DNA from 3 places in the Selenomonas sp. oral taxon 137 str. F0430 genome. Region 1 is predicted to be linked to each of the others. Evidence: riboswitches for the same ligand, from Rfam matches in the RefSeq annotation. Region 1 holds a riboswitch; each other region holds the start of a gene.

Region 1 (10,522 bases):
ATGGCGCGCCGGTCAAACCGAATTATAAGCTGCGCAGCGGGGAGGAAATCTGCTGCACCGTGCCGCCCGCCGAGGAGGTTGTGATCGCAGCGGAGGATATCCCGCTCGATGTTCTCTATGAGGACGAGGACATTATTGTAATCAATAAGGCGCGCGGGATGGTCGTTCATCCCGCCGCGGGCAATCTCACGGGGACGCTCGTCAACGCGCTTCTCTTCCGCTGCCGCGATCTCTCGGGCATCAACGGAGAGCTGCGCCCCGGCATCGTGCACCGGCTCGACAAGGATACCTCCGGCGTCATGGTTGCCGCGAAAAACGATATGGCACATCATTTTCTCGCGCAGCAGATACGGAGCAAAGACGCGCGGCGCGAATACCGCGCCCTCGTGCACGGAAACATCGCCGAACGCGCGGGCGTTATCACGGGCGATATCGGGCGGCACCCGACCGACCGCAAGCGCATGGCAATCGTCCGCAGCGGCGGTAAATCCGCGACCACGCATTTCGAAGTGCTCGAACGATTCGGTGACTATACGCTCGTCAGCTGCGTACTCGAGACGGGGCGGACGCATCAGATTCGCGTTCATATGACGAGCATCGGACATCCGCTCGTCGGCGATGCGAAGTACACGGCGATGAAAAATCCCTTTGGAATACATGGACAGGCGCTGCACTCACATATCCTCACCCTGGCGCATCCGCGCACGGGCGCGCAGATGCGGTTCACCGCGCCGCTTCCCGCCGATATGGAGGATATCCTGCACCGTCTGCGCGCAGGCAGATAAGGAGAGAAGCATGACCGCATTCAAAGAAAAAGCCGTTCTCATGGACGCTGACGGCATTCGTCGCGCCCTCCTGCGCATCTCTCATGAGATCGTCGAGAAGAACAAGGGGACGGAGCAGCTTGTGCTCGTCGGCATCCGCACGCGCGGCGTCTTTATCGCGGAGCGTATCGCGACTGAGATTGCACGCATCGAGGGCATCGCTCCCCCGCGCGGCGTACTTGACATCACGCTCTACCGCGATGACCTTAACGAGCTTTCCTATCAGCCGCTTGTGCGCCCGACGGAGATGCCGCAGGGCATCACGGGCAAGACGGTTGTGCTCGTCGACGATGTACTCTATACCGGGCGCACAATCCGCGCTGCGATGAATGCACTCCTCGACATCGGACGTCCGAAGAGCATTCAACTCGCCGTCCTCATCGACCGGGGGCACCGCGAGCTGCCCATCCGTGCCGACTATGTCGGAAAAAATGTGCCGACGGCGGCGCACGAGGATGTTTCCGTTCAATTATATGACACCGATGCGGAGGAAAAAGTCGTCATTCGCGAATGCATATGAAGAACATCCGCATCACGGCAGTTATATCATTCTGTATCGAGTGAAACAGCACGTCGGCGGGAGCGGCATCCGGCCGCCGAATACATTCTGGACAGGACATTTGCACCGAGGTTAATATCCTAGTGCAAGTGTCCTTTCTTTTTATCCCTTGACGGCAGTTTTACAATAGGGTTATAATCGAAATGGAAAGACGAATGAAATCTCATCGGCAACTTCCCAAGCAGACGGTATTGGGAGATACGGAGCAATCGTATGATTTTTTTGGCGACCCACAAAAGTCAATGCTGGATGATGAACAGTCTGCACCGGACGAACTTGAGGCAGGCGAAATCGAAGAGGCGGACGAGCCGGAAAGCGAGATGCCCGAAAACAGCATCTACGAAGGCTATACGGATGAGGAATTACTTGTCCATATCCGTACGCACGAGGGCAACGAGGCACTTGATTACCTCGTCAATAAGTACCGGAACTTCGTGCGCTCAAAAGCACGTTCCTACTTCCTCATCGGTGCAGATCGTGAGGATATCGTGCAGGAGGGCATGATCGGCTTCTTTAAGGCGATTCGTGATTTCCGCGAGGATAAGCTCTCTTCGTTCCGCGCATTCGCCGAGCTGTGCGTCACGCGGCAGATCATTACGGCGATCAAGACGGCGACGCGGCAAAAACACATCCCGCTGAACTCCTATGTCTCGCTCAATAAGCCCATCTATGACGAGGACTCCGACCGCACGCTGCTCGACGTCCTTTCGGGCGCGCGCATCAGCGACCCGGAGGAGCTGGTCATCAGCCGCGAGGAGTTCGTCGATATTGAGAAAAAGATGGAGGAGATTCTGAGCGACCTCGAATGGCGCGTCCTCATGAGCTATCTCGACGGCAAATCCTATCAGGAGATCGCCGTCGATCTCCATCGTCAGGTGAAGTCCATCGATAACGCGCTTCAGCGCGTCAAGAGAAAACTCGAGAAGTATATGGAGTCGCGCGGCGAGGAACTGGACATCGGCACCGTTTATCGCGGACTGACGACGATCAACCGTACGGTGGGAGTACCCTGAGGAGGTCTTGTTATGTGGAAGAAAGCTCTGTTCGGCGTATGCGCCGCCCTTTTATGTTCGTTGCTCCTCGCTGTGCCGCGTGCATATGCTGCAGATCAGACCACGGGTGCTGAGAAGCCGAAGCGCATTGAGCTCGTGCTCGTCATTGATAAGAGCGGCTCCATGGGCGGACTCGAGTCCGATACCATCGGCGGCTTTAACAGTATGGTCGAAAAACAACGTGCACTCCACATTCCCGTCCGTGTGACGGCAGTCCTCTTCAACGACGAGGTGCAGACACTCTATGATCGAAAGGCGATTTGGCGTGTTCCGCCGCTGACCGACCATGACTATGTGACAGGCGGGACAACGGCGCTGCTCGACGCCGTTGGCACGACGATCCGGCGCATGGAGCGGGCGGACGGCATCACTGCGCCGGGGACAAAGGTTGTCTTCGTCATCATCACCGACGGACTTGAGAATGCAAGCACAGAGTTCACCCGGGCAGCGGTCAAACGTATGATTTCAGATAAACAGGAAAAGGCCGGCTGGTCGTTCATCTATCTCGGCGCGAACATCGACGCCGCAGAGGAGGCGGGCGCCATCGGCGTCGATCGGGAGAATGCCGTGACGTACAGCAATACGCACACGGGTGTCCGTGCCAACTATGACGCCGTCAGCGCCTACGTCAAGGAAGCCGCCGAAGAATCCGGTGCAGAGCGAGGCGCATGGAAGCGTCACGTGGAGCAGGATACGGCGAAATAAGGGATACCTGATTGACAATAAGTAAAAAACGGTGTATTCTATCAAGCGTAGTTATGAATCCATAATTAAATATCAAGAGACAGGTGCGGCGCCTGCGGGCGCACGCTTAATAGGGAAGCCGGAAGAGCCGGCGCGGTCCCGCCGCCGTGAGGGGAGCGAATCTGCATAATGTCACTGAGAGATGCCAAGATCTCTTGGGAAGGCGCAGAGGAGCGATGAACCGAGCCGGAAGAACTGCCTGTCTGACAGTCACCGTGTGCTTTGGCACAGACCCGCGAGCGATGGGAAGGGGACTCTCACGGATTCTTTGTATGGAACCGGAGGGCTTTCTCGTTATGGCGGGGGAAGCCTTTTTATATTTCTGTTGGGAGGAATTATGATGAAGAGTTGGAAGAAAATGCTGGTCGCTTCGCTTGCATGCTCCGCGATGTTTGGGGTTGCTTATACCCCGGCTGAGGCGGCGTATGAGCTGAATCCGGAGGTCAAGACAGCGACGCCCGCACTGATGGAGGCTGCGCAGATCGGCGTTCTGAAGTATGAAAACCCGCAGATGATGAATTACACGAACAAGGATGCCATCGTTGTGGCGAGCTTTGGTACGACGTTCAAAGACACGCGGGAGAAGACCATCGAGGCAACGGTGGACGCTATTCGGGCGGCTCATCCGGGCGTAAAGGTCGTCACGGCATTCACCTCCCATATCATCATTGACCGCATCGCGAAGAACGAGGGCAAGAAGTATCCGACCCCCGAAGAGGCGCTCGCACAGCTCAAAGCAGACGGCTACTCCCGTGTGGCTCTTGTCTCGCTCGACGTCATTCCGGGCATGGAGTATTCTTATCTGACGGCCGTATTCCATAACTACAAGGAACAGTTCAAGAAGATGACCTGCGGTACGTCTCTTATGTACTGGCAGGGACAGGAAGACCAGTCTGATGACGTAACCGAAGCGATTAAGGCGCTCGCCACGCAGTTCCCTGACCGCGGCAAGCACGATGCACTGCTCATCATGGCACACGGAACGCCGCAGCCGTCGAATGCGTATTACTCCGTCATTCAGGCAAAGATTGATGAGATGCAGTATAATAACGTGTTTGTTTACACGGTAGAGGGCTGGCCCAGCCTTGAAACGGTTATTCCAAAGCTCAAGAAAGCCGGCATCAAGAACGTTACGCTCATGCCGATGATGATGGTTGCAGGCGATCATGCCAACAACGATATGGCGGGCGACGATAAGGATTCGCATAAGTCTGTTTTGGAAGCCGCAGGGTTTAAGGTATCCACCTATCTGCATGGTATTGGTGAGAACGCAGCGATCCGCGATCTCTATGTCCATCGTGCAAATGATGCGTGGGATGCGCTTGAAAAATAAGATAAGTATCTAAGTATATAGAGATAAAATCGGGCTGCTGCACAGTGCGTGCGGCGGCTCTTTTTTGCTGCGCTCTTCATTTTTCGCGCCCACCCTGCTATAATAAAGTATCTATCGTATACAAAGGAGTTTACGGATGAAACTTTCAATCGTCGGCACCGGGATGATCGCGCGCGAGGCTCTCGTCGCGCTGCGTGCCGTGCAGGGCATCGAGGTCGTGTGCATCTGCGCGCGTCCGCACAGCAGAGAAAAAGCTGCGGAGCTTGCGCGTGAGTTTGGTATCGCGCAGGTCATGACGGACTATGAAGAAATGCTCCGGTCACATATAGCGAATTTTGTCTATCTCGGCATCGTCAACAGCGCGCATTTTGACTATGCGCGGCGCGCCGTCGAGTCGGGCTGGCATGTGATCGTCGAGAAACCGTTTACGTCAACGCTCGCCGAGGCGGAAGAGCTGATCGCGCTCGCGCGTGCGGGGCGCCGCTTCGTTTTCGAGGCGGTTACGCCGCTGTTCCTGCCGAACTACGAGGGGCTCCTCAAGGCGCTGCCGCATCTCGGTCTTGTCCGTGCAGTACAGGCAAATTTCTCCCAGTATTCGAGCCGCTATGACCGCTATCTCGCGCGGGACGTCGCGCCCGCGTTCGATCCTGCATGTTCGGGCGGCGCACTCTATGATCTCAATGTATATAATTTGGAACTCATTATCTCTATGTTTGGTCGTCCGCAGAGCGCTGCCTATACTGCAAATATCGGCTTTAACGGCATCGATACCTCGGGGGTTATGACGCTGCGATATGACGGGTTTTTCGCGACGCTCACGGCGGCGAAGGACAGCGCGAGTCCGTCCTTTTTCATGGTACAGGGTGAGGCGGGGTGGCTGCGTGCCGACGGGACGCCGAACGAACTCGCCTCCTATACGGTATGCCTGCGCGGCGCCGCGCCTGAGACGCATACGCTGAACCGACACGCACACCGCATGACGCACGAGTTCGAGGCATTCCGCAGTATCTACGCGCGGGACGAATATACACGCGTGGAGGAGGGACTGCGCACAACGCGCGAGGTCATGGCAGTGATGGAGAAGGCACGCCATTTGGCGGGCATCCAGTTCCGCGCGGACTAGTGCGTCATGAGCGATATGATGATCGAGATGGAGGATCTCGTTAAAAAATTTCCCCATACGAACGAAGCACAGGAAAAATCGTGGAAGACTGCCGTCGCAGGCATCTCTCTCTCGGTCGGCGCGGGCGAGGTGTTCGGACTGCTAGGGCCAAACGGCGCGGGCAAGACGACCATCATCCGGATACTCACGATGCAGACGCGCCCGACGAGCGGGCGCATTCGTATCGGCGGGCGAAATCCGGAGACGGACGCGCAGGCGATCAAGGAGCGCATCGGCGTTGTGCCGCAGCATGTGAATTTTGACCAGGAGCTGAGCGTTTGGCAGAACCTGGAGCTGCACGCGCGTCTCCATCACATCGGGGCGGCGGAGCGGACGGCGCGCATCGAGCGGCTGCTCGCCGAGATGTCCCTGACGGAGGTGCGCAACGACGGGGTGCGCCGTCTCTCGGGCGGGATGAGCCGTCGCCTGCTCATCGCACGCGCGCTGATCCACGAGCCGCAGGTACTCTTCCTCGACGAGCCGACGGTCGCGCTCGACCCGCAGATTCGCCGCCGCATTTGGGACTTCGTGCGCGAGCTCGCGCGGCGCGGGGTGACGGTGTTCCTGACGACGCATTACATCGAGGAGGCGGAAGCGCTCTGCGACCGTGTCGCCATCATCAATAAGGGACTGCTCGTCGATCTGCGGACGCCGCGCGATTTCTGCGCGCACCTCGGCGATTTTGCGGTCGAGTGGGACGCGGAGGACGGGCGCGCTTACCGGTTTTTCCACACGCGCGAGGAGGCGCGCGCGCATGTGCGTCTCCTCGAGGAGCGGATGCGGCGTGTGCTCCTGCGCCCAACGAATCTCGAGGACGTGTTCATCGAGCTGACGGGGCGAAAGGAGGGGCTTTGATGTGCGGCGATATTTGGACGGTGTTTTGGCGGGACTGGATTGTCCTGCGGCGTCGCCTTGTGAAATATGTGCTGAGCCGGATGGTCTCGCCGTTCATGTTCCTCATCGCGTTTGGGTGGGGACTCGGACGGAGCATCGACGTCGGGAGCGGTTCGTATCTCGACTTTCTCGTGCCGGGGCTGCTCGCGATGAACTCTATGAACGTCAGCTTTAACGGCATCATCTCGGTGCACGCGGAGCGCATGTACCATCGGAGCCTTGAGGAGTATCTCATCGCCCCGATCCGCCCCGATGCGTTCGTCATCGGCAAGGTTGCGGGGGCGGTGCTGCGTGGGATGATCTCTTCGGTCATCATCATCGCGCTCAGCTGTCTCTTCGGCGCGCATTTTGCCGTCACGCCGCTCTTTGTGCTCGTCCTCATCATGAACTGCATGATCTTCGCCGAGGTCGGCTTCCTCGCGGCGATGTATATCACGACCTATGAGGAAATGGGGCAGGTCAACCTCTACATCCTCATGCCGATGTCCTTTCTCTGCGGGACGTTCTTCTCGACGGGCACGCTGCCGGACATCGTGCGGTGGCTTGTCGAGATCCTGCCGCTGACGCATACGAGTCATCTCCTGCGCTCGCTCGGCGGGACGGGCGAGTTCTCCGCGCTGTCGCTTGCGGTGGTCGCGGCATATGCGCTCTTTGGGCTGTGGCTCGGCACATGGAAATTTCGGCGTCTCACGGACTAAACTCTAGTAAGGAATACCCATGCAACGCTTTTTTCATCAGAGAGGTGCGGCGGCGGGCTGCGCGAATTTTTGCTGCACCAAAATCGAAGACTTCGGCGTCTCGTTCGGGACGTTTGAAGTCTTTTCGCATGTCAATCTGCATATCCACTGCGGCGAGCTGACGGCGGTCATCGGTCCCAACGGCGCGGGCAAGAGCACACTCCTGCGCGCCGTTCTCGGCGAGGTGCCGCACACGGGGACGCTGCGTTTCGTCGACGCGGACGATCGGCGGGCGGGGAAACCCGTCATCGGCTATGTGCCGCAGTACCTGCGGTTCGATGTCAGCGCGCCGACGAGCGTCATGGATCTCTTCATGGCGTGCCTGACGCAGCGTCCCGTCTGGCTGTGCGGGGCGGGACGCTGCCGCGTGCGCGCGGAGAAGAGTCTCGCCCGCGTCCGGGCGGCGCACCTCATCGACCGGCGCCTCGGCGCACTCTCAGGCGGGGAGCTCCAGCGCGTGCTCCTCGCGCTCGCGCTTGATCCCATGCCGAACCTGCTTCTGCTCGACGAGCCGGTCTCGGGCGTCGATCGGAGCGGGCTGATGCTCTTTTACGACATCGTTGCGGAGCTGCGCGCGCAGGAGGATCTCGCCATCCTCCTCATCTCGCATGATCTCGGCATGGTCGCGCGCCATGCGGATCGGGTTGTGTTGATGAACCGAGGGATTGCGGCACTGGGGACGCCCGCGGAGGTCTTTGCTGACCCGGAGATGGAGCAGATCTTCGGTATTCTGCCGGATGTGCGGCATCTCTGCGCCGCGCGGGAGGAGGGAGCGGCATGGAACTGATCTATCATGCGATGGAGACGGCGCTCCCGTTCTCGTGGATTTCCTATACATTCATGAAAAATGCGCTGCTCGCGGTGCTCCTCATGACGCCGCTCTTTGGGCTGCTCAGCACGATGGTCGTCTCGAGCCGCATGGCGTTCTTCTCGGACTCGCTCGGACACGGTGCGTTCACGGGTATCGCCGTCGGCACCATCGTCGGGATCGTCTCACCGCTCGCCGCGCTCGTGATTTTTTCCACGGCGTTTGCACTCCTCATCACCTACATTAAGCGGCGCACGGCGGCGTCGGCGGACACCGTTATCGGTGTCTTTTCCTCCAGCGCGATTGCCGTCGGGCTGATGCTGATGAGCAGGGGCGGGGGATTTTCGAAATATTCGCCGTTCCTCATCGGGGACATCCTCAGCATCACACCCGCCGATCTAGCGGGCTTGCTTGTCGTGGACGTGCTCGTCGTCTGCGGCTGGGCGCTGCTCTTTAACCGGCTGCTGCTCCTCTCCGTGAACCCGTCTTTTGCGCGCAGCAGGGGCGTTTCCGTCTTTACCGTCGAGGCGGCGTTCGCCGTCCTGCTCGCCGTCGTCGTCGCCGTCAGCATCCAGTGGGTCGGCATCCTCATCATCAACGCGCTCCTCGTCCTGCCGGGCGCAGCGGCTCGTAACCTCGCCCGGAATGTAAAGGAGTACCATGTCCTCTCCGTCTCCGCCGCGCTCGTCTCCGGGCTCGCAGGACTGTTCTTTGCCTATACGCTCGGCATCGCCGCGGGCGCGTCCATCGTGGCAACCGCATCAATCTTATTTTTCCTCTCGCTCGCCGTGCGCGTACGGTATCGGCGGTGACGGGCGTCAATACTCTGTTTTTTTTAAGAATTTTGTGCTAAAATACCAAACAAATAAGAGATCGAAAAGGAGGAAGTTCCTATGAACATCACGATCGGCAGCGATCATGGCGCAGTGGAGCTCAAAGACGAGGTTAAGATGGTGCTCCGTGAGTTCGACGGCGTACACGTAAAGGATGTAGGGACGTTCGGCAGGGACGCGGTGGACTACCCGGACATCGCGCGCGAGGTCTGCGCAGACGTCACGAGCGGGCGCGCCGACCGCGGCATCCTGCTCTGCGGCACGGGCGTCGGCATCTCGATCGCGGCGAATAAGATCGACGGCATCCGCGCCGCGCTCTGCGGCGATGTCTACACGGCGATGATGTCGCGGCGGCACAACGATGCGAACGTGCTCGTCCTCGGCGGGCGCGTGCTCGGCTTTGGCCCGGCGGGCGAGATTGTGCGCGCGTGGATGCGCACGGAGTTCGAGGGCGGGCGCCACATGCGGCGCATCGAGAAGATAATGGCACTGGAGAATAAGGAAGCGTAAGGAGAATTTTGCATGAGCATGATGGACAGTCTCGCACAGGCGGACGCGCAGGCATTTGAGGCAATCGAAAAGGAGCTGAACCGTCAGCGGACGAAGCTCGAGCTGATCGCCTCGGAGAACATCGTCAGCCGCGCGGTCATGGAGGCGCAGGGGAGCGTTCTCACGAACAAATATGCCGAGGGCTACCCCGGCAAGCGCTACTATGGCGGCTGCGAATACGTTGATATCGTGGAACAGCTTGCGATCGACCGCGCGAAGGAGCTGTTCGGCGCCGCGTGGGCGAACGTCCAGCCGCATTCTGGGGCACAGGCGAACATGGCGGTGTTCTTTGCACTTCTCTCGCCGGGCGATACGATTCTCGGCATGAACCTCACGGACGGTGGGCATCTGACACATGGCAGCCCCGTCAACTTCTCCGGCTCGTATTTCAAGGTCATCCCCTACGGCGTCGATAAGGAAACCGAGCGCATCGACTATGCGGCGCTCGAACGTCTCGCCGAAGAGCACCGTCCGAAGATGATCATCGCGGGCGCGTCCGCCTACGCGCGCATCATCGACTTTGAGCGCATCGGTGCGATTGCAAAGAAGGTCGGCGCGTATTTCATGGTCGACATGGCGCACATCGCAGGACTTGTTGCCGCAGGAGAGCATCCGAGCCCCGTCCCCCATGCGGACATCGTGACCACGACCACACACAAGACGCTGCGCGGACCTCGCGGCGGCATGATCCTCGGGCGCGATGAGGCGCTCGGCACGAAGATCAATAAGGCGGTATTCCCCGGCATTCAGGGAGGTCCCCTGATGCACGTCATCGCGGCAAAGGCAGTCGCGCTCGGCGAAGCTCTGCAGCCCTCGTTCAAGGAATACGGCGCACAGGTCGTAAAGAACGCCGCCGCACTCGCGGACGAACTCATGCAGCGTGGTTACCGCATCGTCTCGGGCGGCACGGATACACACGTCATGCTCGTCGATCTTACGAGCAAGGACATCACGGGCAAGGAAGCGCAGAATCTCCTCGATGAGGTCAATATCACGGCGAACCGCAATACCATTCCGTTTGAGCCGC
Region 2 (10,522 bases), on a different contig from region 1:
GGCAGCAAGATGCTCGAGGCGATGGCCGAGACGCTCGTCATGATCATCCCGGGATTCCTCGGGCCGTACTTCCATATCGTCATGGGAATATTCGCCGTGCCGATTGGTATGATGCTCGGCACGAGTCCGTATTTCTTCGGCCTCCTGCCGCTTGCGATCGGCGTCGGCGAGCAGTACGGCATCTCTCCCGAAAACATGTCGCACGCTATGCTGATCGGCAAGAACTTTGCCGTCCTCGTCACGCCGCACGCGGCGACGACCTTCCTCTGCTGCGGCCTCGCAGGTATCTCCATCAAGGATCTCCTGCGGTTCTGTATGCCGTGGCTTTGGCTGCTCTCCATCATTTCACTGTTCTTTGCCATCTTGCTGGGGATTGTCGTCGTCTAGACAATGTGAAAAACTTGTAATGCATACGAAAACGGCACAGGCGCGTGATGCGTGATCTGTGCCGTTTTTCTATATGCTGTGTCGTTAGAACAACTTCTCCGCGAGCACGATGGTCTGCTCGCGCGAGGGACCGACGGAGACGATGCCGAGGGCGATGCCCGTGACCTCAGCCATGCGCGTGAGGTAGCGGCGCGCGTTCTCGGGGAGCGCGTCGTAGCTGCGGATGCTGGAGATGTCGGTCTTCCACCCCGGGAAGGTCTCGTAGATCGGCTCGACCTCGGCGAGGACGTTCAGGCTCGCGGGGACACCCTTCAGCACATCGCCCTTGTGCCGGTAGCCCGTGCAGATCTTGATCTCGTCAAATCCGTCGAGGATATCGAGACGCGTGACCGCCATGTAGTCGATGCCCGAGAGCATCCCCGCGTGGCGGACGACAACGGCGTCGAGCCAGCCCGTGCGGCGCGGACGCCCCGTCACCGTGCCGAACTCGTGCCCTGCGCGGCGCAGCTCCTCGCCGATGTCGTTCAGCTGCTCGGTGGGGAAAGGGCCTTCGCCGACGCGCGTGCAGTATGCCTTGACGACGCCGATGACCGTATCGATCTTCTTCGGCGCAACGCCCGCGCCGATGGTGACGCCGCCCGAGATGGGATGCGAGGCGGTGACATACGGATAGGTGCCGTAGTCGATGTCGAGCATCGTCGCCTGTGCGCCCTCAAAGAGGATCTTGCGCCCCTCTGCGATCTCTTCGTTGATCAGCGGGATTGTGTCGGTGACGAGCGGGCGCAGACGCTCGGCGTAGCCCTTGTACTCGGCGAGCACCTCCTCGTAGACGAGGGGCGCGTGGTCGTATGCCGCCGCGAGCTCAGCGTTCTTGCGCGCGAGGTTCTTTTTGAGCTTTTTCGCAAACTCGTCGCCGTCCATGAGATCACAGACGCGGATGCCGACGCGGTCGTCGCGATCCATGTAGCAGGGGCCGATGCCGCGCCCCGTCGTGCCGATCTTGTCCGCGCCGCGCTGCGCATCGCCGATGCCGTCCATCAGGCGGTGGTAGGGCATGACTACATGGGCGCGGTCGGAGATGCGGATATGCGACACGTCGATGCCGCGCGATGCGAGAGCATCCATCTCCTGCAAACAGACCTCGGGATCAAAGGCGACCCCGTTCGCGATGATATTATGCGTCCCCTTGTAGAGAATGCCCGACGGCAGCAGGCGCAGCTTGTACTCCTCACCTGCGGCGACGACCGTGTGTCCCGCGTTGCAGCCGCCCTGATAGCGAACGACGGTATCCGCCTGCTCCGCGAGATAGTCGACGATCTTTCCCTTTCCCTCGTCGCCCCACTGCGTACCTGTGATAACGATGGTTGACATATGCTCAGTCCCCTTTTTTTATCAAAACCTGTTCCCTTTACAGGTCAAAACGCTTGAAGATTTCATCCACATTGCGGAGGAAATACTTATAATCAAAGCAGTCGTCTATCTCCTGTGTTGTCAGATGCTTGGAGATGTCCTCGTCCCGCTCGACATTCGTGCGGAAATCCTCTTTCTCGAGCCAGCGTTTCATGGCGTTGCGCTGCACCCATACATACGCTGTCTGGCGCATGACGCCCTTATTAACGAGCGCAGTGAGGATGCGCTGACTGTAGATGAGCCCGCCCGTGCGCCCCATGTTGTGGAGCATCGCATCGGGATAGACGAGGAGCTTGTCGACGATGTTTGTCAGCTTTGCGAGGCAGTAGTCCACGTTGATCGTGCTGTCCGGCAGGATGACGCGCTCGACGGAGGAGTGCGAGATGTCGCGCTCATGCCAGAGCGTCATGTCCTCGAGCGCCGCGACGGCGTTGCCGCGCACGAGCCGCGCCATGCCCGAGACGCGCTCGCAATTGATGGGATTGCGCTTGTGCGGCATCGCGGACGAGCCCTTTTGTCCCGCCTTGAAGAACTCCTCCGCCTCGCGGATATCCGTGCGTTGGAGGTTGCGGATTTCGGTCGCGATCTTCTCCATCGTGCCCGCGATGATCGCAAGCGTCGTGACGAGCTCGGCGTGGCGGTCGCGCTGGATGACCTGCGTTGCGAGACGGACGGGCGTGAGACCGAGACGTTTGCACGTCAGCTCCTCGATGCGCATGTCGATGTTGGAGTAGGTGCCGACCGCGCCCGAGAGCTTGCCGACCGAGACAATCTCCTGCGCGCGCGTCAGACGCTCAATGTCGCGCTCGATCTCTGCGCTCCAGAGGAGGAGCTTGAGTCCGAACGTCATAGGCTCCGCATGGATGCCGTGCGTACGTCCGATACACGGTGTATGGCGGAACTCGTCCGCACGGCGGCGGAGCACTTCGCGGAACTTACACAGCCCCGTAAGGATCAGCCCCGCGGCATCGCGCATCATGATGCAGTACGCCGTGTCCTTCACGTCGCTCGAGGTCAGTCCCTTGTGGATGTATTTCGAATCCTCGCCGACATTTTCCTCAAGGTTCGTGAGGAAGGCGATGATGTCGTGGTCGGTCGTCTTTTCGATCTCGTTGATGCGGGCGACGTCGAACTTCGCCGTACGGCGGATGTTCTCCACGGCAGCGGCGGGGATCTCGCCCAGCTCCGCCATCGCCTCGCACGCCGCGATCTCGACGTTCAGGATGGTCTGCCACTCATTCTCGATCGACCAGAGACGACCCATCTCCGGCCGCGTATAACGCTCTATCATCATATCCTCCTGCTCATGTGCACAGACATAAAACAACACCTATATCATATATCTCAAAGCGTCCAATGTCAACGAAAACAAAGCGTGCGGAGAACGTTCGGCGGAGTATGGCACCATGGTAAAAATTTAGGGCGTACTATTGACTTAGAGTGCGCTCCTAGGATTATATTGACAGACAGATATTTGACTGAATCAAGGGGACTATGATGGGAGAAAATAACCGGACGGAGCGACGTTTGAGTCGGCGCTCCTTTATCAAAGGTGCGGCTGCGGCGGGCGTTCTCGCTGCGAGCGGCGCGCTCTTTTTGGGGACGGGCTGCGGGCGCACGGTTGTGGAGACAGCGGAGCGCAAACTCTTTGCCGAGCTGCGCGTAAATTATCTGCGGCAGATCGTCACGCAGGATACGGGGCGTGCGCGCGTCCTCATGTGGGAGATGCCCACGCCTGCGGCGGATCAGGTCGTCGAGCTGCGCACGGCGGGGCAGACGGAGACGCGTTCTTTTGATGTGTGCGATGCGGGCTTTACAGACGACGGCGTGACCGTCTATCAATACGCAGCGGCGATTGACGAGCTGACGCCCGGCACGTCGTACGAATACCGCGTGCGCGCCGGTGATGCTGCGACGGCGTGGATGCCGCTCGCGGCACCTGCCGAGGACGCACCGTATAAAATGATCATCTTCCCGGATTCACAGTCGAGCGACTATACGGACTGGCAGAATGTGGCGCGCGGCGCGTGGGAGCGCAACCGTGATGCGGCCGTCTACTGCAACATGGGTGACCTTGTGGACAACGGAGAGGATCGTTCGCAGTGGGCGGCGTGGTTCGAGGGATTTGACGCCGACATGCTGTACGCGCTGCCCTTCGTCCCCGTGATGGGCAATCATGAAACGTATAACCGTGATTGGAAGGTGCGCCTGCCGGAGGCGTACCTGCACTATTTCGACGTGCCCGCGAACGGCAGCACGCAGTTCGAGCGGTACTACTACTCGTTTGATTTCGGCAGCGTCCATTACATCGTCCTCAACACAATGCAGCAGGAGCTTGACGACTTTATCCCCGGGCTCGTGGAGGAACAGCAGGCATGGATCCGCCGCGACATGGCAGCGCATCGGAACAAGTGGAACATCGTCATGATGCACAAAGATGTCCTGCAATACCGCATCAACGGGCGTCCCGAGCGCACGGAGGGATTCAGCGAGGACGGGAACCTATGGATGCCGCTGTTTGACGAACTGGGCATAGACATCGTATATACGGCGCACTTGCACACCTATCCCAATCGCGGGCATATCTACGGATTCGCAAAGCAGCCGGACAAAAGGGGGCCGCTCTACATCCTCACGGGTGTCGCGGGCAACGTCCGCTATCCGAATCTGTGGCTGGATCATGCGATGGACGATGTGACGCTCCCGCAGCCCGAGACCGACAACTACCTCACGATGGAGGTCGGCGCGACCGGCATTGAGATCGCGTGCTTCCTGCCTGACGGTACGGAGATGGATCGTGTGCGCGTGGAGAAATGAAGTATATGGCTTGACGAATTGTATGTAAAAATTTATAATTGGGTTGAAATTACTTTACCGTTATGGTAGAATAAGATAGATTTATATATAATGGGAGGGATTTACCGAATATTATTTATCGTAAAAATTGAATAAGGACATCAGGTGTTTTGTGACTTGCTGCAAAGCTTTACGGGGAAGTTTGATGTGATTTCAACGCTGTAGCGCAGCCGTGAAGGGGAGTTTATTCATCGTAGTCCTCTTACAAAGGGATGAATGGGCGACGATCCTAAGCCGGGGTACCGACTGAGGTCTGTTATTTATGTAAAGTATGCGCTTTACGTACTTCAGCATTTAGGAGAGGTTCAGCTTTCCGCCGGTATTTTATTGCCAAAAATGGGGCGGACGATCTCGGGTGTTAGGGTTTGCAGCGCAGCTTACAGTACATGAAATGAAGCAGGAAATTTAGCTGTTGCGCAGCCGGATTTCCTGCTTATTTATTATAAAGTATTTTATTATCGTTAAATATGAATGCAACCTGAAAACTCTTATTGACAAAAAAAAACAATAATGCTAATATAAACATAAAAATTGCATATGATAGGGAATAGGTGTCGCAAGACTTCAAAAGGAATCCGGTCAAAGCCGGAGCGGTCCCGCCACTGTAAGAGGAGCCCGTCAAAATATGCCACTGGAGAGATCCGGGAAGGTTTGACGCGGCGATGAATCTAAGCCAGGAGACTTGCCTGTTTCAACATCACCGTTGATTTTTGAATTGTTTCAAGAATCAGTACCTGCGAGCGATGGGGAGGGGATTACGTCCAAGATGAAATACAGACGTACCTCCGGCAGGAATATATTCTGCCGGATTTCTGATTTCTGCGGATGTTCATCCGCCTGACTATGGTCGTTGGTACAGGCGGATTTTTTCGTGGAGTGAAGGGAAGCATGGCACGGGGATTGTCCACATCTTTTGAAGATACGCCGGCATACGGTCGGTCGGCAAAGAAGAACGGAGGCTCTTTTATGTCAAAGCAAGTAAGCAAAAGGATGGTCTCGGGTGTTCTCTGGATGCTGCTCGCCGCTGCGACAGGACAGCCCGCATTCGCAGCAGAGTCGGGACAGACGTCGGATGCACAGGGCGTATATACAACGCAGGATGTTACGGTTCAGGCAAAACGCCCCGTATGGGAGGAGACTCTCTCCCCCGGCACCGTAACCGTCATCCGCCCTGAGGAGTTCAAGGGCGAGCAGAAAACCCTGCCGGACTTTCTGAAAATGGTGCCAGGCGTGCATGTGCGTGAGGTGCAGGGCAAGGGGCAGTATACGACCGTAACCGTACGCGGCTCGACGGCAGCGCAGGTCGGAGTCTTCGTCGACGGTGTGCTGACAAACCTCGGCGGCGATGCGGCGGTCGATATCTCGACGATCCCTGTCAGCAACGTCGAACGCATTGAGGTCTACCGCGGCTACATTCCCGCACGCTTTGCGGGCACCTTTATCGGCGGTGTGATCAACGTCGTGACGAAGAAGCCGACGGGTGCACACGGCTCTGCCGAGATCGGGCCGAGCTCGTTCGGCGGGAAGAAAGCATCGGTCGAGGTTACGGCGCCTGTCGGCAAAGGCAGCCTGCTTTTCGGATTCAACCACGAGTCGCGTGACGGCGACTTCCCCTATCACAGCTATGCGGCGGATCAGTTCTATACGAATACCGGAGATGGACGGCTGATTATGGAGACACGAGCCGAGCTGCAAGGCTACCTCGCTATGACACCGGCAGAAAGGGCGGCATATGATGCTTTGCATGGTGCCGGTGCATGGCAGCAGAATGTAGATGACTGTATCCAGTGGCTCGAAGACAACGGCGGTCGCTTGGTGACAGCCGCCGACGATCCCGAGCGCCGCCGTAAATACAACGACTACAGCAATTCGGATCTTCTCGTCAAATGGCAGAATGATGACTGGATGATCAAGGGAACATACAAGACTGTCGATCGACATCTGCCGGACAGCCTCTGGGTTGATTATCGAAGCTATTTCGATATGATTCAGCCGGGGCTTCTCGTGGATAAATACGATCTCTATAAATACGACAAGCGGCATCAAAAAATCAGTGCAGCGGAGCTGCTCGTACAGCGACGCTATATAGGGAAACGCTATGAATGGGGTTGGATGATTGACTATCTAAGCCAGAGCAAGGATTACCGTGCCGAGAATATTCACGACGGTCTGCGCTATATGATTAAGATTCCCATGCGGGAGTGGAGCCGCTATCGTTCGAAGAAATACAATGTGCAGATAGACGGCACCTACGAGCTCAGCAAAAACAACATGCTCGACTTCCAGATGAACTACTCGCATGAGCGCATGAATATCGACGGCGACGGACTTGATGAGGTCATCGACGATGTGCAGGCGGGCATTGGGAATCTCTGGGCGCAGATGCGCAACCAGTTCGATCAGAACATCTTCAATGTGCAGCTGCAGGATACGATCACGCTCGATAAAAAGAAGACGTGGCAGCTGACACCCGCCGTCCGCTACAACCGCTCGCAGATCATTGGCTACAGTCAGTTTGGACGCTTTAACCCTCTCAAAACGTACCGTTGGGTTCATCCGAAGGACAGTCAGGTCGATTCCAAGGTGACGTGGCAGCTCGCACTCAAGAAGGAGTTCAACGACCACTTTACGATGCGCATGACGGGCGGCACCTACTTCCGCCTGCTCAACATGTATGAGATCGCGGGCGACGGCGCGGGCATCATGCCGGCACCGATGGACTATAAGGGGAGCGGCGCCAAATTTCCGCAGCCAGAATACGGCAAGCAGTTCGATCTCAGTGTCATATGGGACGGCAAGTTCCTTGGCTCGGACAATCGAACAACGCTCACCTATTTCTGGCGCGACACGCAGCGGATGCTCTACCTCTACCGCGCGGGGCTCAACTACAGCTCCTACTTCAACGACATGCGCGGTAAGGCACACGGCATTGAGCTGCAGACGAATTTCCACTGGAAGAAGTTTGATCTCGATATCGAAGGCACGCATCTCAACATAGCGGCGCAGCGCAGGGATTCCTCTCCGGGGGTCCATTACGACTGGTTCGAAGTGCGTCCGACCTACCAGCCAAGATGGGAGGGCAATATCCGTCTGACCTATCGCCCGACGGAGAAATGGCTCTTCTTCGGCGAGGCGCATTATGTTTCGCAATACTACACGCACTATGCCATTCCGCAGACCAGGAATCCCGTGGAAAAAGAACTTGCCGGCAGGCCGAGAGCTGCGCTGAAGACGATCAACGTGGGTCTCAAGTGGTCGCCGCGCAAGGATATGACGCTGTCGATTGGCTGCAACGATGTGCTTGATGAGGCGTCGAAGCTGAAAGTGCACAGCGTACAGCGCTACTTGAGCGACCCGAGCTGGGTAAACATCGAGTACCCGCTGCAGGGACGCAGTTACTATATGAGCTTCCGTTATGAATTCTAGGGAGGGAAAGAAGATGAAGGAGTATTTCAGCAAGGCGCGGCGCCTGCGCCTGACGGCTCTTGTCGTGGGCGGGCTGCTCTACGGCTCGTCGGTGCATGCCGCCAATCTGGTTTCGACGATTCCTTCGGATTACGGCAATAGCGAGATGGGCGCGGTCACTGGCTCGCGCGTAACGACGGAGGTCGATGCGGCGCCACAGGCAGGGGTGCTGAAGAACCTCAACCGCGACCCTGCCTCCTTCGGTTTCCATCAGAAGGGCAAGAGCATGCTCCTGTTGCGACAGTACACCTACAGCACGACGGAGCTTGAGAACACCGCTCTCATCGATCCGAATTCCGCAGGCGCGGCGGCGAGCGTGGCGAGCGGGAAGACGGAAACTGTGCCGAATATGCATGCGGCGGCGGCTAGTGACGAGCATATCTATATGACCGGCTATGATATGGGACAGATTGGCGTCTTTCGCCAAAGCGGCAAGCGATTGATGGAAAACAAAACAGCTGTCGTCAATCTCAAGAATGACATCAAGCAGTACTGTGGCTATAACTTCACCGAGACGTTTCAGAACCTCGACGAGGATCCAAAAGGCGAAAAGGGCAAAATCTACACGGGCGATCCGGCGAAAGCGCAGGTACACGGTGAAGCTTTGCTTGTCGATGGGCGCAGGCTCTATGTGGCGGCGTCCGTCAACCCGCTCGCGGGCTACGATCCCTACGACGACGGCTTCCTGATGCAGTACGACATCCAGGACGATGGCAGTCTGAAGTTCGGAAGCTATACGCGCATCAGCCGCAACATCGATCAGGGCAGGCTCAATAAGTTCAACGACCATATCCTTATTTCCTGCATCGGCGGCTATCAGCACTATAACGGGACGGGAAATACCCACTATACGGCGCTCAATATCGCTAAGATCGATCAGAATACGGGGCGCATCCTGGGCACGGAGCAGCGCCGCGCCTCGATTCCAGAGCATGTCAAGGGAACCGGCGAGGATATGCGCGATCTGAAGATCCTGCCGAACGGTACTGCCTACGTCATGACGTACAACCTCAGCCCGAGCGGCAGCCAGATCAATGCGCATGTCTACCAGACGACCATGTCCAACCTGATGTCGGAACATCCCGACGATTGGACGGAGATTGCCGTTGCGCACGAACAGGAGGGCTGGTTCGGCAAGCTCAACGCCGAATACTATACGAAGCGTCTCTGGCTCGAACTCGGCGATACCCTGCAGGCCTATACGGACGGCGATGATGTGGCGAAACATATATGGCAGGCGAAGGATTTCTCCGAGAACAAGGCATTCAGCCGCTTCAACAAGATCACGATGATCGAGCCGGACTGGGTCTACGGCAATACGGCATCTGTCGTCATGACGCTGCCGGCGGAACTGGGCGGAACGACGACCGCAGCGGCACTCAATGAGAATGCCGTCTGGAAAGACAATGCCGTATACACCGATACGGTCACGACGCGGCAGAGCTGGGACGGCGATACCGTTGTCAGCATCGGAAAAGACAAGATCGGCGACAAATCGACGAATGTGCTTGCGGCTATTTCTGCAACCGGCGGCAAGCGCCTCAATATCAGTGCGAAGAAAAATCTCCTGCAGCTGCAGGTGGAAAATACCGTGGGAAATCCGACGGGAATCTATGCCAAGGGAACGGATCTCATCGTAAGTGCGGCGAAGGGAATCAATATCCTCACACGAGGGCTTGACGGCGGCAATACGCTGACGAATGCCGTCCAGCTCGATGCACTGAAGGACAAGGCATCGCAGATTACCATCAACGGACCGCTCAATATCTCGATGACAGGCGGCCTTGGCGGCAACGGCGTCGCAGTTCAAAAGAGCGACCGTTTGGGGGAGAAATCCTATGAAGCGAGCGTCGCATCGGGAATCCGCATCAACGGCAATCTGAAGATTGCAGGCGAACAGACGGATCGGTGGGGCATTCCGCTCAATCGTGAGAATGTATTCTCGCGCTTTAATAATGCAGGCATTCTGACACAGGTCGAAAAGAGCACGGTGACCGTAACCGGTGATGTGGATATGACCGTTTACGGCAACGGCGTGACAACGAACGCCAAGGACAGCAGTGTACGCCTCGCAGGCGGCGGCTCCATTCAGGTGCCTGCCGGCATGAAGTACAGCTACTACGCGCTCGCCGCATATCAGGGCGCGATTTCCATGAATATGGGAGAAGATGGGACGCAGCCAGGCAACGGCAAGCCGGAAAATGCAATCGCTGACGTGAAGCTCGACGGCGATCTGTTTGCTTTGCCCACGGGCAGGCTTGATGTTGCCCTTATGACGAATAAGTCCTATCTGCACGGCCTTGTTGACAACGGCGGCACGGCGAATCTTTATCTGCAGAACGGCGCAAAGTGGCTCAATGAAGGCCGCAACGAGCGCTATTATCAGGACGACGAGGATATGGGA
Region 3 (10,522 bases), on a different contig from region 1:
ATACTGTCTGAGATAGCTCTCCGGGTCACCCGTATTCGCTGTCGTCGTGTTCGAGATCAGGAGGTCATATTCGCCGTTGATGCCAATCTTGTCGAGGAGGTTGTAGTCCACCGTCTTGATCTTCACATCAATGCCGACCTTCTTCGCGTCCGCCTGCACGGCCTCGGCATAGATTGGGAGCTCGGCGCGGCTGTTGTAGACAATGAAGTCGACGCTCAGCGGCTTGCCGTCCTTATCGCGGATGCCGTCGCCGTTCGTGTCCTTCCAGCCCGCTTCGTCGAGGAGCTGATTTGCACGATCGACATTGTAGGCGTTCGGATCAACGAGCTGATCAAAGCCATAGTCGAGAGAGGGCGGCACGGGAGCCTTGCCCGGGATGAACGTGCCCTTGAGGATGACCTCGTTATAGGACTTGCGATCCGTCATGGAGATGAACGCCGCACGTACCTTCGGATCGCCGAGAATCCCCTTCTCATTGATGCGCGCAAGCACCGTGCGGAGCGATGCAATACGATCGATATGGAACTTCGACGTATCGTTGAAGAGCCCCATGTCGCCCGCCGCAATGTTGACCGCCATGTCGACTTCACCGGACTGGAGCGCCATCGCGCGCGTATTCGGATCATCGATGGACGGGATCTCTACCGTCTCGTACGGTACTTCGCCGCCCCAGTAGTTCGGGTTCTTCTTCATGACTGCTTTTTCCTTCACGAAGGATTCGCAGACATACGGTCCCGTACCAATGGGACCCTGCTTTGCAAAGTCACGCTCGCCCTCGCTCGACGTGTCGACAATAAGGAAAAGCGGATCCGCGAGGAAGCCCGGCATACTTGGCGTCGGCTTCTCCGTCTTGATGATGAGGTTCTGGCCGTCCGCCTTCATCTCCGTGTACTTGAAGAATGTCTGCGCGCGATTGTTCTTCGCGAACGAGCGCTCGATGGACGACTTGACTGCTTCTGCCGTGAGCTCTTTTCCGTTCGAGAACTTCACGCCGTCGCGGATCTTGAACGTCCATGTCAGTTTATCGTCGCTGACCTGCCAGCTCTCCGCGAGCCACGGCGACGGATTCATCTTCTCGTCGAACTTGACGAGTGCCTCACCGATGCCGTAGCGCATGACGACCCAGCCGAAGAAATTCTCCGTCGGATCAAGCGAGTCCGCGAAGTTCGTCACACCGATCTTCAGCGTCTTCGTGTCCGCCGCCTTATCTCCGCCGCCGCAGCCCGTCAAGACCGCCGCCGACACGCACACAGCGAGCGCCGCCGTGAGCATTTTTTTCCATTTTTTCACAGAAAAACCTCCTTACATAACCCCAAACATCCGGCGGATGCGACCCTTCCGCATCCGTCCCTTTATCCCAAAAGGCTTAGTTCGCCTTGCGCGGATCCAAATAGTCGCGGAGCGCATCGCCCCACAGGTTGAACACGGCGACGACAATGACGATCGCTGCGCCCGGGAACATCATGAGCCACGGCGCCGTCTGGAGAGACTGACGCCCCTCGTTCAGCATGAGCCCCCACTCCGGCGTCGGCGGCTGTGCACCGAATCCAAGGAAGGAGAGTCCCGCAAGCTCCATCATCATCGCGCCGATGTCCATCGCCGCCGTGACGAGCACGATGGGGATGATATTCGGCACGACATGGCGGATAAGCATATCGCGCGGACGCGTACCGCTCGTGATCGCGGCGGATATATAGTCCTGCTGCCGTATCTTGAGCGCTACAGAGCGCGCGAGGCGCGCGTACTTCGTCCAGCCGACCGCAACGAGCGCGAGAATCGCGTTGACGATGCTCCCGCCCATCATACCGGCAATCGCGATCGCAAGCACGATGCCCGGGAACGCAAGGAACATGTCGGCCAGTCGCATGATGACCGTATCCACCTTGCCCCCGACGTAGCCGGAGACGACACCGATCAGCGAGCCGACACCCGCGATGAGGATGACGACCGTGAGCGCCATAAAGATGGAGATACGGGCACCGTAGATGACACGAGTGAAGAGATCACGCCCGAGTTTATCCGTGCCGAACCAATGCTCGGCGGACGGCGGCAGGAATGCATTTTGCATCACGGACGCATACGGATCCTCCGTCAAAATGAACGGAACGAGGAGCGCGACCAAAAAGATGATACCCGCCATAATCGAGTATCTGCGCAGAATTTTGGCATCCTTGCTCATGCTTTCGCCCCCTTCTTCAAGCGCGGGTCAAGATAGGTGTAGGAAATATCCACAATAAAGTTGACCAGCATATAGAGGACGGCGATCCACAACACGAAGCCTTCGAGCAGCGGATAGTCGCGCATCTCGATCGCACGCACGGCAAGACGCCCCATGCCCGGCCACGAGAAGACGATCTCGATGACTGCCACGCCGCCGAGCAGCCAGCCGACCGCAAGACCGAGCAGCGTGATGAGCGGCAGGCACGCATTTGGGAGCACATGGCGCCACAGGATGCGCTGCGTCGAGAGCCCGCGTGCACGCGCGCCAACGACGTAGTCCTGTCCCAGCTCCTCAAGAATCGCCGTACGCACTTGACGCGTATACTTCGACGACAGGAGAATCGCGATCGTGAGCGCAGGCAAGACCATCCGATCCGGCGTCACTTCGCCGCCCGCAATCGGGAACAGCCCCAGTTTCAGACCAAAGACAAAGAGAAGAATAAGTCCGACCCAAAAACTCGGCATCGAAACGCCCAGAAACGTAATTCCTCGAATCAGATAGTCCGGCCAGCGGTTCCGATACACGGCGGCGAGAATCCCGCACGGCACGGAAATGACGAGCATCATCACGAGCGCGGTGCCCGCAAGCACGAGCGTACCGGGCAGCGCCTGAGCGAGTTTATCCACAACGGGGATCTTCGCCGAATAGCTCTTCCCCATATCCCCGTGCAGCACGCCGTTCAGCCAACGGATATACTGCTCATGGAACGGCAGATCCAGCCCCAGCTCATGGCGCGTCTGCTCGATCGTCTCCTGCGAGACGATCGTATCGCCTGTCTCGAGAATCGCGTCCACCGGGTCGCCCGGCGCGAGAAATGTCAGGCTGAACGTCAGGAACGTCACGCCGAGCAACGTTAGAAGCATCTGCCCCAAACGCGTCAGCAAAAATTTGGCAGTCAAGTCTCCATCTCCTTTTTCCCTTTGCCTTCTTCACATAAAAACCGCCTGTCTCTGAAAAGACAGGCGGTCGAACGCACAAAAACAAGGTCATAAATACCCATACGGGTACCACAAACCGTGCATCCATCTCCCCATCTCTCGTGAGTCCATCAATGAATCCTATTGCAAGCAGGCTTTCCGGCTTGTAGATCCTCACGTTCTTCCGCCTTCCCGGTTGTCACCAGTGACTTTACAGGCACAGGCTCTGCGCCTGTGGAAGAACATTCCCTACATACGGCTGCGGGACAGCACGGGCATTGCACCCGTTTTCCTCTCATCGCTCGGAGACCTGCATATATTTTCATATCCCCCTGATACGAAAACATCTCTCCGACACTTGCAACGTTTTATGCAGTTTTATAGGATTATAGGCGTAGTATATCTACATACGACAGATTTGTCAAGAGATTCGTCCAGAATAATCATAAGTTATTATTGTTTATCGAAGCAACAAGGACATTCGGCGCATATTTCGCTCGGTATACACCGCGCAGGAGGAATGTAGCGCAGAGCGCGCGTATCGTCTGATCAAGTGCGAGGGAGAGCCACGCCCCTGCAAGTCCCATATTCATTTCGTGCAGGAACACATAGGTGATGATGGGGCGCAGGAACGTGATGCTGACAAAGGAATACGCTGCGACCTGCGTGGTCTTTCCGCTCGCGCGCAGGATGCCCGCGCAGATCATCTGATGCGCCTCCGGGAAACTGACCGCCGCGACATAGATGAGAATTATGCTGCCGAGTGCAAGCAACTCCGGATCGCTCGAATAGATACTGAAGATCTCCTCGCGGAACACGAAGGTCAGCAGGAACGCGACCGTCGAGAAGAAAAAGCCCCATGTAATGCCGATCCATACGAAACGCCGCCATGCATCCCGCTTTTCATCGTCACGGTTATGTCCTGCGAGCACGGTGCTCGCTTTGCCAAGCCCTCCGCCGAAGCTGTAGTAAAAGTCGCAGAAATTCATCGCGATGGCGTGCACGGCATATGGAATCGTCCCAAGCTCGGCGACCATGCGCGTATAGACGACCATACCGATGCGCTCAAATCCCTGCTCGCTGAAGATGCCGCCAAATACGCCGAGGAACTCACGGAAATAATCGCGCGTCGGCAGATAGCTCCCCTGTCCAAAGATGCCCCAGCGGAAGAGAACGCGCACGCTGAGGAGAAACGACCAAATAGAGCTGCCAATCGTACCGATGGCGGCGCCGAGCACCCCGAGGGTGGGAAAAGGCCCGATGCCATAGATGAGAAACGCGTTGAGGATGACGTTCAGCACGTTCCCCTGCAGATTGATGGAGAGCACGGTCATAGACTCGCCGCGCCCAAGCATAACCGCCTGCATCGTCGCCGAGAGCGATGTGATAAAGACAGCGGGCAGCGTCCACGATGCATAAAGCACTGCGTCAGCGATATAGTTTTCCTGTGCGCCCATCCATAGGAGGATGTCCTCGATATAGATAAAAAAGACAATATGCGCGATGCCGAGAACGACAACGACGAGTGACAAGGTCTTTTTCATCACATCGCCGTAGCTGTCGCTCTGTTGTCTGCCAAACCGCTCCGCAATGAGCAGAGTGACGGCGGCGGCAACGGAACGTGCCACGGTGAGGAGCACCATACGAGGCTGAGTAAAAATACTGACCGCCGCAATTGCAGCCGTGCCAAGCGAACCGACCATGATGATATCCGCATTGCTCAGGAGGATCATAAAGACGCCCTCAAGCGCCGCAGGAATCCCCACACGCAGATAGATCTTGTCATACGACGTGACCATGTTATCCCCCCCGAGAAAACCTCACAGTAACGCAGATTAGATTATCATAACTGATATTTACTGTCAATATATATTTATGTTCATATGATTATTTTATTTGTAAAAAGGAGAACGATTATATGACTGCCCCGAAAAAAAGACTGTGGCATCATACGTTTCAGCGTATATGCCGCAGTCTTTTTCGTATATAATTTACCGATGCAGCGCGCGATGCGCGATGTCTTTCCGATAGTACATGCCCTCAAAGGAAATTTTTTCTGCCGCCGCGTACGCCGTGCGTACGGCGGAGGAAATGTCCGCCCCCCTGCCGACGACGCCGAGCACGCGTCCGCCGTTCGTGACGATTTTCCCTTCCGCTCGGCAGTCCCGGCGTGGAATACCAATGCGCCCGTATCCTCGGCGTCCGCGATGCCGTGAATCTCATGCCCCTTTTCATACTTCCCGGGGTAACCGCCCGCGGCGAGCACAACGCAGACCGCCGCACCGTCCTTCCACGCAATCGGCACGTCGGCGAGCCGCCCCTCGCAGCAGGCGCACATGATCTCGGCGAGGTTCCCGTCGAGGAGCGGCAGCACGACTTGCGTCTCGGGGTCGCCGAACCGCGCGTTGAACTCCACGACCTTCGGCCCTTCGGACGTAATCATGAGCCCCGCATAAAGGCAGCCGCGATAGGGGCAACCTTCCTTTGCCATCGCCGCGATCGTCGGTTTGAGAATTTCCTCAACCGCGCGTGCCGTCATCTCGGGCGTCATCACAGGCGCGGGTGCATATGTCCCCATACCGCCCGTATTGGGACCTTTGTCGCCGTCAAAGGCACGCTTATGATCCTGCGCGCTGATCATGGGACGGATCACCTTTCCATCGGTGAAGGCGAGCAGAGACGCTTCCTCCCCCTCCATGAACTCCTCGATGACGACGCTGCTTCCCGCCGCACCAAACGAACCGTCCTCCATGATGCGATCGATCGCATCGAGCGCTTCCTGCTCGGTCATGGCGACAACGACGCCCTTGCCCGCCGCAAGTCCGTCCGCCTTGATGACAGTCGGCGCGCCCGTCTCGCGAATATAGACGCGTGCGGGCTCCGCCTCGGTGAACACCTCATAGCGTGCCGTCGGGATGCCGTATTTCTTCATGAGATTCTTGGCAAAGGACTTCGATCCCTCGATCTGTGCCGCCGCCGCCGTAGGGCCGAAGGCGCGGATGCCTGCCGCCGTCAGATCGTCGACCAGACCGTTCATGAGCGGAACCTCGGGGCCGACAACGACGAGATCGATCTTTGCTCCCTTGGCAAAATCCACAATGGGGGCGTTATCATTGATGGAGATGTCCGGCGACTCCGCCATCCCCGGATTTCCGGGAATCGCATAGATATATCCGTCGTCGATGCTGTCGGCGAGTTTCCAACAGAGCGCGTGCTCACGCCCGCCCGAACCGATGATGAGTATATTCACGTTCGTTCCTCATTTTTCTAGCTGCTGTGCCAAATACGCGTTGATGGCGGCGTCGTAGTCCGCCGTGTGTGCAAACGCTTCGTGTGCGAGCCGCATCCGCGTCATGCCGTCCACTGCGCCGTCCTTTTGGATCTTCTCCGCAATTTCGCCGTAGCGCGCGGGGTTCGTCACGACCGTGACAAATTTGAAATTCTTCGCCGCCGCGCGTATCATCGCGGGGCCGCCGATGTCGATCTGCTCGACCGCTTCGGCGAGCGTGACGTTCGGCTGTGCGACGGTCTCCTTAAAGGGATAGAGGTTCACCGCGACGAGATCGATCGGCGTGATCTTCAGCTCGCGCAGCGCCTTTTCGTGCGCGCTGTTGCCGCGTACGGCGAGAATGCCGCCGTGAATGAGCGGATGAAGCGTTTTGACGCGTCCATCCATGATCTCGGGGAATCCCGTCACATCGCTGACGTAGACGACGGGGATGCCCGCCTCGCGCAGCGCCTTCATCGTCCCCCCCGTGGAGACGATTTCAACGCCCGCCGCGTGCAGTGCGCGTGCAAATTCGACGACGCCGGTTTTATCGGATACGCTGATCAGGGCACGTTTTATCTTCATGATGCTCCTCCTTCATCTGCGGGCAAAATATGTACCGTTCGCCCGACCGTTTGCAGCCGCCCCTCGGCATAGAGCCGTATCGCCTCTGGAAAGATGCGATGCTCCTGCTCCAGCACGCGTGCGGCAAGCGTCTCCTCCGTATCCCCCTCCATGACGGGAACCGCCGCCTGCAAAATAATGGGTCCCGTATCCGTCCCCTCGTCTACAAAATGTACGGTGCATCCGCTGACCTTCGCGCCGTACGCGAGCACGTCGCGATGTGCGTGCGCTCCCGGAAAGCTTGGCAAAAGCGCAGGGTGAATGTTGAGAATACGCCCGCGGAAGGCGTACACGAACGTGGGTGATAGGATGCGCATAAAGCCGGCGAGCACAACGAGCGTCACGCGATGCGCATACAGCTCGTTGAGAAGCGCGCCCTCAAACGCCTCCATATCAAAATGTTCTTTGCGGACGACAGCGACGGCGGGAATCCCCTTTTCCCGCGCGCGCTCGAGCGCATAGGCATCCGCCCGATCCGCGATGACGACGGCGATCTCGGCGCGAATGTCCCCGCGTTCAATCGCCTCCATGATGGCGGCGAGGTTTGAGCCGCGCCCCGAGCAAAGCACGCCGATTCGCTCGTTAGGCATCGAATACACCGCCCTTGATCACAACCTCGTGTGCGCCCTCGGTGACACGCCCGATGCGATAGACAGTCTCCCCCTCCGCCGTGAGATGTGCAATGATGCGCGCCGCCTCGTCCTCCGACGCAATCAGTACCATGCCGATGCCCATATTGAACGTGCGATACATCTCCGCCCAATCCACGTTGCCCCACTCCTGCAGCAGGCGGAAAACGGCAGGCATCTCCCACGCCGCGCCGTCGATCTCTGCGCCCATCGTCTCCGGCAGGGCACGCGGGATGTTCTCGTAGAACCCACCTCCCGTGATATGCACCATGCCGTGGATGTCGAACGAACGAATCAGCGGCAGGCAGACACGCGGGTAAAGACGCGTCGGCGTCAGCAGCTCCTCACCGATGGATTTGCCAAGCTCCTCAATGTATTCGTCGCCCTTGAAGCCCTTGCGTTCAAAACAGATTTTCCGCACAAGCGAGTATCCGTTCGAATGCACGCCCGAAGAGGGCAGTCCGAGCAGGACGTCCCCCGCCCGGACGCGCGCACTCGTGATGAGCTGCGACCGCTCGACGACACCGACGGAGAATCCCGCGATGTCATATTCTCCCGCAGGATAAAAGCCCGCCATCTCCGCCGTCTCTCCGCCGATGAGCGCACAGCCGGATTCCTTGCAGGCGCGCGCAACGCCCGCAACCACGTCCGCCACCTGACGCGGAAGGAGCTTGCCGACAGCGAGATAGTCGAGGAAAAAGAGCGGCTCCGCGCCCTGCACGAGGATGTCGTTGACGCACATCGCCACGGCGTCCTGTCCGATCGTATCGTGCCGGTCGAGCATGAACGCAAGGCGCAGCTTCGTCCCAACGCCGTCCGTCCCCGAGACAAGCACCGGTTCGCGATAGTTCTTCGTATTCAGCGCAAACAGACCGCCGAATCCACCGAGATCACCGAGCACCTCGGGACGATAGGTCGCGCGCACGCTCTCCTTGATGAGCGAAACGGACTCGTTGCCCGCATCGATGTCGACGCCCGCGTCGCGGTAGGTCATTTTCTCCATCGGCTCTTAGAGCCCCCTTTCACGCTGTGCAATCCGCCGCCGTTCGAGGATGATCTTATCGTCCTCGTCGAGTTCGGCGTCTTCTTCCGGGACGGGGTAATCGTTGTTAAAGCAGGCATAGCACATATGATCCGGATTCAGTGCCGGAACACACTGACGCAGCCCCTCCAGGGAGATAAAATGCAGCGAATCCGCCCCGATAAAGTCGCGAATCTCCTCCACTGTCTTGGTCGCGGAGATCAGCTCCTTGCGCACGGAGGTATCGATGCCGTAGTAGCAGGGATCTGTAATCGGCGGGCTGCTGATGCAGACATGGATCTCGCGCGCGCCCGCATTCCTCAGCAGCCGCACAATCTTCCCGCTCGTCGTGCCGCGTACGATGGAGTCATCCACCATGATGACGGATTTACCCGCGACAACGGAGCGCACGGGACTCAGCTTCAGTTTTACCGCTGCATCGCGCTGCTGCTGCGTTGGCTGGATGAATGTACGCGCAATGTAGCGGTTCTTAATCAGTCCCTCGGCGAACGGAATCCCCGCCTCGTAGGCAAAGCCCGTTGCCGCCGTCGTACCGGAGTCCGGCACGGAGATCACAACGTCCCCGCGGAACCCGGACTCACGCGCGAGCATTCGTCCCATGGCAAAGCGCGCCGCATGGACACTCTGCCCATCGATGATGGAGTCCGGGCGCGCAAAATAGATGTATTCAAAGATGCAGGTTGCGATGTCCTCGCCGTTCGAAAAGCGGAACGAGCGCACGCCCTCACCGTCGATGACAACCATCTCTCCGGGCGCAATATCGCGCACAAATTCCGCACCGCTGACCTCGAGCGCACACGTCTCCGAGGCGAGCACCCAACTCCCCTCGGGCGAGCGTCCGAGACAGAGCGGGCGGAACCCCTGCGGATCGCGCACACCGATGAGCTTATTCTCCGTCATGATCGTGAGACAGAATGCGCCGCGCACAACCTTTACCGCCTCGAGGATACGATCCTCGATTGTCCGGCATTGTGAGCGCGCAATGAGATGGACGAATACCTCGGAATCGATCGTCGTCTGAAAGACGGTTCCCCGATCCTCAAGCTCGCGGCGAATGATCGCGGCATTCGTCAGATCCCCGTTGTGGGCGAGCGCCAACGCCCCGCCCGCATAGTTGACGCGCAGCGGCTGCGCATTCGCGGCGAGGCTGAACCCCGTCGTCGCATAGCGGACGTGACCGATCGCGATCTTTGCATTGTCAAGCTGCGGAAGATGCGCGCCGAACACCTCGCTGACGAGCCCCATGCCCTTTTTGACGTCAATCCAATACCCGTCCGTCAGAGCGATGCCCGCACTTTCCTGTCCTCTGTGCTGGAGCGCAAAAAGACCGAGATACGTCATCTCGGCGACCGGTTCCGTCCCGGAATAGACGCCGTAGATGCCGCACTCTTCCTTCCACTTTGGCTCTTTTAGATACATTGTTCTTATGCTTCTCCCGTCAGTCTGTGAAGCATTTCTTTGTAGGCGTCCTCCACGTTCCCAAGGTCACGGCGGAACCGGTCTTTGTCCAATTTTTCCTTCGTGTCGCTGTCCCAGAACCGGCAGTTATCCGGGGAGATCTCGTCCGCGAGAATGATATGCCCCGCCGCATCCTTGCCAAACTCGAGTTTGAAGTCGATGAGGTCGACGCGCTTTGTCTTGAGGAATTTTGTGAGCACATCATTGACCTTCAGTGAGATGCGCTCGATTTCGTCCAGCTCCGCGTCCGTCGCGATCTTCATCGCACGGATGTGATAGCGGTTGAGCATCGGATCGCCGAGATCGTCGTTCTTGTAGCAGTACTCGATGACCGGAAACGGCATCGGTACGCCCTCCTCGAGC

The links. A riboswitch is a leader RNA that binds a small molecule or an ion and turns the genes downstream of it on or off. The one in region 1 is predicted to bind cobalamin.
Region 2: another riboswitch for cobalamin. It lies ahead of HMPREF9162_RS02545 (TonB-dependent siderophore receptor); the one in region 1 lies ahead of HMPREF9162_RS05385 (sirohydrochlorin cobaltochelatase).
Region 3: another riboswitch for cobalamin. It lies ahead of nikB (nickel ABC transporter permease); the one in region 1 lies ahead of HMPREF9162_RS05385 (sirohydrochlorin cobaltochelatase).

The regions. Positions count from the first base shown of each region.
Region 1 is NZ_AENV01000008.1:5,991-16,512, reverse strand. Features, by position in the region: gene HMPREF9162_RS05405 (RluA family pseudouridine synthase) at 1-785, shown strand, start outside; gene pyrR (bifunctional pyr operon transcriptional regulator/uracil phosphoribosyltransferase PyrR) at 796-1,344, shown strand; gene sigH (RNA polymerase sporulation sigma factor SigH) at 1,626-2,396, shown strand; gene HMPREF9162_RS05390 (vWA domain-containing protein) at 2,409-3,140, shown strand; cobalamin riboswitch at 3,205-3,397, shown strand; gene HMPREF9162_RS05385 (sirohydrochlorin cobaltochelatase) at 3,520-4,512, shown strand; gene HMPREF9162_RS05380 (Gfo/Idh/MocA family protein) at 4,649-5,635, shown strand; gene HMPREF9162_RS05375 (ABC transporter ATP-binding protein) at 5,642-6,529, shown strand; gene HMPREF9162_RS05370 (ABC transporter permease) at 6,529-7,266, shown strand; gene HMPREF9162_RS05365 (metal ABC transporter ATP-binding protein) at 7,286-8,092, shown strand; gene HMPREF9162_RS05360 (metal ABC transporter permease) at 8,083-8,925, shown strand; gene rpiB (ribose 5-phosphate isomerase B) at 9,007-9,456, shown strand; gene glyA (serine hydroxymethyltransferase) at 9,469-10,522, shown strand, end outside.
Region 2 is NZ_AENV01000005.1:243,720-254,241, forward strand. Features, by position in the region: gene HMPREF9162_RS02525 (CitMHS family transporter) at 1-387, shown strand, start outside; gene HMPREF9162_RS02530 (adenylosuccinate synthase) at 472-1,758, opposite strand; gene purB (adenylosuccinate lyase) at 1,796-3,088, opposite strand; gene HMPREF9162_RS02540 (metallophosphoesterase) at 3,295-4,614, shown strand; cobalamin riboswitch at 5,186-5,358, shown strand; gene HMPREF9162_RS02545 (TonB-dependent siderophore receptor) at 5,620-8,079, shown strand; gene HMPREF9162_RS02550 (transporter) at 8,093-10,522, shown strand, end outside.
Region 3 is NZ_AENV01000009.1:45,703-56,224, forward strand. Features, by position in the region: gene HMPREF9162_RS07360 (ABC transporter substrate-binding protein) at 1-1,272, opposite strand, end outside; gene nikC (nickel transporter permease) at 1,367-2,179, opposite strand; gene nikB (nickel ABC transporter permease) at 2,176-3,120, opposite strand; cobalamin riboswitch at 3,270-3,467, opposite strand; gene HMPREF9162_RS07375 (MATE family efflux transporter) at 3,582-4,937, opposite strand; partial or broken gene purD (phosphoribosylamine--glycine ligase) at 5,205-6,388, opposite strand; gene HMPREF9162_RS07385 (IMP cyclohydrolase) at 6,398-6,991, opposite strand; gene purN (phosphoribosylglycinamide formyltransferase) at 6,988-7,620, opposite strand; gene purM (phosphoribosylformylglycinamidine cyclo-ligase) at 7,613-8,662, opposite strand; gene purF (amidophosphoribosyltransferase) at 8,669-10,120, opposite strand; gene purC (phosphoribosylaminoimidazolesuccinocarboxamide synthase) at 10,126-10,522, opposite strand, start outside.